Linked DNA regions of Undibacterium sp. KW1. The main gene of each other region encodes a partner of the protein of the gene in region 2 in a complex. Links are inferred from orthologs where the notes say so. Each region holds a gene or a part of one and is shown on either strand. Other genes may lie near its edges.

Region 1 (3,087 bases), 1.9 Mb from region 2 along the record:
TTATCGAGCATGGAACCAAATACCGCGTAGGTATAGGCATGAAAACCCATATTGTCGAGATTTTGTGCCAGCGTAGCGGCGGCGTGCGGATTATGCGCTACATCCAGCACCACGGTAGGGCGACCTGGCATGACCTGGAAGCGACCCGGCAAATCCACCATCACCAGACCAGTACGCACTTCTTGCGCACCCACTGGCAGTTCGAGCTTCAGTGCTTCCAGCGCGGCCAGCACGGCAGACGCATTCAAGAGCTGGTTGGCACCGCGCAAACTGGGATAGCCAAGGGAATTACGGCGCTGGCTGCGGCCCGCAAAATTCCATTGCTGCTTATCACCGTTATAGTTGAAATCGCGGCCAAACAACCACAAGTCTGCACCTATGGCATTGGCATGGTCTATCAGGGACTGGGGTGGCAAAGGATCACCACAAATAGCTGCCTTGCCCGGACGGAAGATGCCGGCCTTTTCAAAGCCTATCTTTTCGCGGGTATCACCGAGGTAATCAATATGGTCGATATCAATGCTGGTAACAATGGAGACATCGGCATCAATGACATTCACCGCATCCAGGCGACCTCCGAGACCAACTTCGAGAATCACCACGTCAAGCTTGGCATCAGCCAGCAATTTGCAAATTGCCAACGTAGTAAATTCAAAGTAGGTCAGCGAAATATCGCCACGAGCCTCTTCAACCGCATTGAAAGTAGAGATAAAGACATCGTCCTTGACCATCTCGCCATTGATGCGGGCACGCTCATTGAAGTCAAGAAAATGTGGCTTGCTGTACAAGCCGACACGGTAACCGGCCTGCATCAACACTGCTTCCAGCATGGCGCAGGTAGAGCCTTTGCCATTGGTGCCAGCGACCATGATGACAGGGCAATCATAGTGGATCGCCAGCTTGTTCTTGACCGCAGCAACGCGGTCCAGGCCCATGTCGATTTCTTTAGAATGGCGGGTTTCAAGTACGGCCAGCCAGTCAGCCAGGGTGGCAGGTAAATTTGTCATAAGATAAAAAAAGCCCGAACAAAATGCTTCGGGCTTATTAGGTATACACTATAAATCAGGAGGATACTGCTTCAGCGGGCTGGTTTTGCAACAGCGCCAGCAAACGCGCGATTTCTTCACGCATCTTGCGACGGTCAACGATCATGTCGATCGCGCCTTTTTGCAGCAGGAATTCAGAGCGCTGGAAGCCTTCCGGCAATTTCTCACGCACGGTATTTTCAATCACGCGTGGGCCAGCAAAGCCGATCAAGGCTTTAGGCTCGGCAATCACTACATCGCCAAGGAAGGCGAAAGAAGCGGATACACCGCCCATGGTAGGATCAGTCAGTACAGAAATGAAAGGCAGTTTCTTTTCAGACAACTTGGTAAGCATGGACGTGGTTTTTGCCATCTGCATGAGGGACAACAAACCCTCTTGCATACGTGCACCACCGGTAGCGGTAAAGCAAATGAAAGGTACTTTTTGCTCCAGTGCCGCTTGCGCACCACGCACGAACCGCTCACCAACGACAGAACCCATGGAACCACCCATGAATTCAAACTCGAAACAAGCAGCAACTACAGGCACAGCCATGATGGAGCCACCCATGACTACCAGGGCATCAGTCTCACCGGTAGTTTCCAGCGCATCTTTGAGGCGATCAGGGTATTTTTTGCTGTCTTTGAATTTCAGTGTATCGATAGGCAAGACTTCCTGGCCGATTTCATAACGACCACCGGCATCAAGCAAGGCATCCAGACGTTCACGTGCGCCTATACGCAAATGATGGCTGCATTTTGGGCAAACATGGATATTGGCTTCCAGATCAGAACGATACAGCACCGCTTCGCAAGAGGGGCACTTGACCCACAAACCTTCAGGAATCGACTTACGATTTGCAGATTCCGAGCGTTGTATACGCGGCGGCAACAGTTTTTCTAACCAACTCATGTTTTCTCCTTATGGCCGCCAGGCTGTCTTTTTAACAACCCGGCATCAGGTTCATTCTGGTAAAAGAACCAGTCAGGCGCGTATTTTACTCGTCCAAAGCCTGTCTGACACCAGAAATAAAGCTTTTCACTGCAGCAACTGCGGCAATTACGTCTCCACGCGGGGTATTTTCCAGTTCCTGGATGATGCGCGAGCCTATCACCACCGCATCCGACACTGTGGAAATGGCTCTCGCCGTCGCCCCGTCACGTATGCCAAAGCCCACACCTACCGGTACTTTGACATGCTTTTTGATGCGCGGGATCATGGCGGCAACCGCATCCAGATCCAATGCACCAGAACCGGTAACACCCTTCAGCGACACATAATACACATAACCACTGGCAATTTTACCAACTTGCTCTATGCGCTCGTCAGTCGATGTCGGTGCCAGCAGGAATATTGTGTCCATCCCCTGTTGCTGCATTTTACTTGCAAATTCTTCACATTCTTCCGGCGGGTAATCCACTACCAGCACACCATCCACTCCAACTTCAGCAGCCTTGGCAATGAATGCATCCTGCCCCATGCGCTCTATGGGATTGGCATAACCCATGAGCACAACTGGTGTCTTTTGATTACTTTGCCGGAATTCGCGGACGAATTGTAATACATCCCGCAAGCCAACTCCAAATTGCAGCGCTCTTTCAGAGGCGCGCTGAATGACAGGGCCATCCGCCATGGGATCAGAAAACGGCACGCCCAGCTCGATAATATCGGCCCCGCCCTCGACCAGAGCATGCATTAAAGGTACAGTTAAATCAGGTGCGGGGTCACCCGCAGTGATGAAAGGGATTAAACCTCTTTTATTGTTAGCCGCCAAAGCAGCCATGGTATTTTGAATTCTTGACATCTTGTTGGTCCTTATTTGATGCGCTATGCGCTGTCCAGGACATCACTCCTGCGGTGGCATCAATCTCAATTCTTAATAGGGAAGGCATGCAGGCCACATCTCTATATGTATGCGCCCGCATGTTTACTCAAAGGCAAATCAGAATTTCAGCCCTGCCCGTTCAGCCACGGTATGCATATCCTTGTCACCACGGCCAGACAGGTTTGCCAGGACGATCTTATCCTTGGGTAAAGTCGCAGCGAGCTTGGCGGCATAGG
Region 2 (3,393 bases):
TTGCCAATCTGCGTCGATTAGCGGCAAAATGCGGCCATCTTCGTCAAATTGAATGTGACTATGGCGCGCAAACTCTTGCTGCTGAATGGCCCCAATCTGAATCTGCTCGGCACGCGCGAGCCTGCCACCTATGGGGCCACTACCCTGGCTGAGATAGAGGCTGCAGCGCAGGAACAGGCAAAAACAGCTGGCGCAGAGTTGTCATTTTTTCAAAGTAATCACGAAGGCGCATTAATTGACCGCATCCATGCTGCCCGCAATGAGCAAGTCGATGCTATTATCATCAACCCGGGCGGCCTGACGCATACCAGCGTTGCCCTGAGGGATGCGCTGGCAGGTGTGGCGATCCCGTTTATAGAAGTACATATATCGAATGTACATCAAAGAGAATCCTTCAGACATCATTCATACTTGTCTGCAATTGCCAAAGGCGTCATCTGCGGCCTCGGTACTGAAGGTTATCGCCTGGCGATTGACTTTTCCCTGAAAAATATTTAAATTCTCGCATCTTCGCGTAATTTGCTGATAATGTCAGCTTATTTCGTATATAATCCAAACTTCGGCGGCAATTGCAGAGCTGTTTTCCTGCTCAGTATTGTGCGTCCCAATTAATTCAGAACCACTTTTTTCAAGGGGATTCCACATGGATTTAAGAAAACTCAAGACCCTGATCGACCTCGTAGCAGAATCAGATATCGCTGAACTCGAAGTGACTGAAGGTGAAGGCAAGGTCCGCATCGTCAAATCTTCTGCGATGCCGCAAAACCAGGTAGTCATGATGCAGCAGCCGCAGCACCAGCAAATGATGCCAGCTGCCGCGCCAGCCGCCGCCGCTCCTGTCGCCGCCGCACCAGTGGTACCGGATGGTCATATCGTCAAATCCCCTATGGTTGGTACTTTCTACCGTTCTTCTGCTCCTGGCGCAGCGCCTTTTGCTGATATTGGCAAAAGCGTCAATGCTGGCGACACCCTCTGCATTATTGAAGCAATGAAATTGCTGAATGAAATCGAAAGCGATTTCACAGGCACGATCAAACAGATTCTGGTTGAAAATGGTCAGCCTGTTGAATACGGCCAGCCGCTGTTCGTGATTGGCTGATCCAGGCGCGCGTGTGCAAACTCAAGTCCTGTGCCCGTGTTGAGGGCAAAATGACCGGACCGTGTTTCCTGCTCACGCAATTGCAACCATTGCCACCGCAAAGTTAAATCATGTTTGAAAAAATTCTTATCGCCAATCGTGGTGAAATCGCGCTACGCATACAGCGCGCCTGCCGCGAGATGGGTATCAAAACCGTGGTCGTGCACTCTGAGGCTGACCGCGAAGCAAAATATGTGAAGCTGGCTGACGAATCTGTTTGCATAGGCCCGGCTCCGTCGAATTTAAGTTACCTGAGCATGCCAGCCATTATCAGCGCCGCTGAAGTGACAGATGCCCAGGCTATCCACCCTGGTTATGGTTTTTTGTCTGAAAACGCCGACTTTGCTGAACGTGTAGAGCAATCCGGTTTTGTTTTCATCGGCCCGCGTGCAGAATCCATACGCATGATGGGTGACAAAGTATCTGCCAAGCATGCCATGATCAAGGCTGGTGTGCCTTGTGTACCAGGCTCTGAAGGCGCATTGCCAGACGACCCTAAAGTCATCGTACAAACAGCCCGCAAGGTCGGCTACCCGGTCATCATCAAGGCCGCTGGCGGCGGTGGTGGACGTGGCATGCGTGTGGTGCATACTGAAGCAGCTTTGCTCAATGCAGTCACCATGACCAAGACAGAGGCTGGTGCAGCATTTGGTAATCCAGAAGTGTATATGGAAAAGTTTCTGGAAGACCCACGTCACGTGGAAATCCAGATCCTGGCTGACCAGCACGGCAATGCCATCTGGCTCGGTGAGCGAGATTGCTCCATGCAGCGCCGTCATCAAAAAGTTATCGAAGAGGCACCTGCACCTGGCATCCCGCGCAAGATCATAGAAAAAATCGGTGACCGCTGCGCTGCCGCCTGCCGCAAGATCGGTTATCGTGGCGCTGGTACTTTTGAATTCTTGTACGAAAACGGCGAATTCTATTTCATCGAAATGAATACCCGCGTTCAGGTTGAGCATCCAGTGACAGAAATGATTACTGGTGTTGATATCGTGCAAGAGCAAATCCGCATCGCCTTCAATGAAAAGCTGCGCTTCAAGCAAACCGATATCGCACTCAAGGGTCATGCCATTGAATGCCGTATCAATGCCGAAGACCCGTTCAAGTTCATCCCTTCGCCAGGTCGCATCACCTCCTGGCATACACCAGGTGGCCCTGGCATACGGGTGGATTCGCATGCCTACGCAGGTTATTTCGTGCCGCCGAATTATGATTCCATGATAGGCAAGGTCATCGCTTATGGCGAAACCCGCGAACAGGCTATCCGACGCATGCAGATCGCTTTGTCAGAGATGGTGGTGGAGGGCATACAAACCAACATCCCCCTGCACCGCGAGCTGATGATAGATGCGCGCTTTATTGAAGGTGGTACGAATATTCACTACCTTGAGCATAAGCTTGCAGATATGCCGGAGTTGTCGAAGAAAAGTAAGTAAGAGCTTAAGACCTTAAGACCTTTCAACACCGAGTCACGGAGTAAGGCTTTGGAGTGTAGGTTGGGCTACGGTTTACCAGCCCAACACTCGGCGCTGGAATGACGTATATGTTTGTTGAGGCCCAGTGTTGGGCTGATGAAACGTGGCCCAACCTACGAGAATAGGCGGGATGTAAAAAAATGCCGTCAAAAAGAAGCACAGAGAAAACACAAGTTTTTCCCTGTGCTTTTGGCTTTGTTATGGAGCCTCTGTGGTAAGCTTTTTGCTATTGAGATTTTTAACGCATGAAGTTAAACAAACACAGCATATTCATCTTTATATGCGTCGCGTCGATGAGTGATTTTTTCTCTGTGCATCTCGGTGCTGTCTCTGTGGTGAGCCTTTTGGTCTTGAAGTACTTTGAAGTTTCTGGAAGTAATAACGCTGTATATAGAACGTAAGAAAGTAGCAATATGGGCTGGATAGAAATAGTCATAGAAGTAGCGCGTGAGCAGGCTGAGGCTTTGTCGGACGCTTTGATGGATGCGGGTGCCTTGTCGGTGTCCGTGGAAGATGCCGATGAAGGTACGGATGCTGAACGCCCGCTGTTTGGTGAGCCAGGCATGGAACCTGACGAAGCTGCCTGGGATCGCAGCCGAGTGGTTGCCCTGGCCGATATCGATGCCGATCACGCCGAACTGGTGGCTGAAGCTGCCGCTGCGGTTGGCCTGACAGCCGTGCCAGCCTATATCACCCGCAATGTCGAAGAGCAAGACTGGGTGCGCCTGACGCAATCGCAGTTTGCCCCTATCCATATCGGCAAGAATATCTGGGTCG

What was found.
Region 1: the proteins of accC (region 2) and accD are in contact, whole or in part, in a solved structure (PDB 8UXZ), measured with the Escherichia coli proteins. The link is inferred for Undibacterium sp. KW1 from one-to-one orthologs.

What each region holds. Positions count from the first base shown.
Region 1 is NZ_AP018439.1:3,179,696-3,182,782, forward strand. What follows is about bases 1-2,818. They hold accD (acetyl-CoA carboxylase, carboxyltransferase subunit beta), read right to left. Parts: upstream 1,939-2,818; coding sequence 1,063-1,938; downstream 1-1,062. Other genes in these bases: folC (bifunctional tetrahydrofolate synthase/dihydrofolate synthase), read right to left, coding at 1-1,007; trpA (tryptophan synthase subunit alpha), read right to left, coding at 2,024-2,818. Outside these bases: more of trpA, read right to left, coding at 2,819-2,830; trpB (tryptophan synthase subunit beta), read right to left, coding at 2,969-3,087.
Region 2 is NZ_AP018439.1:5,053,083-5,056,475, reverse strand. The notes cover bases 541-3,393. They hold accC (acetyl-CoA carboxylase biotin carboxylase subunit), read left to right. Parts: upstream 541-1,209; coding sequence 1,210-2,577; downstream 2,578-3,393. Other genes in these bases: prmA (50S ribosomal protein L11 methyltransferase), read left to right, coding at 3,030-3,393; accB (acetyl-CoA carboxylase biotin carboxyl carrier protein), read left to right, coding at 644-1,099. In the rest of the region: aroQ (type II 3-dehydroquinate dehydratase), read left to right, coding at 61-498. UniProt on the Escherichia coli protein: This protein is a component of the acetyl coenzyme A carboxylase complex; first, biotin carboxylase catalyzes the carboxylation of the carrier protein and then the transcarboxylase transfers the carboxyl group to form malonyl-CoA.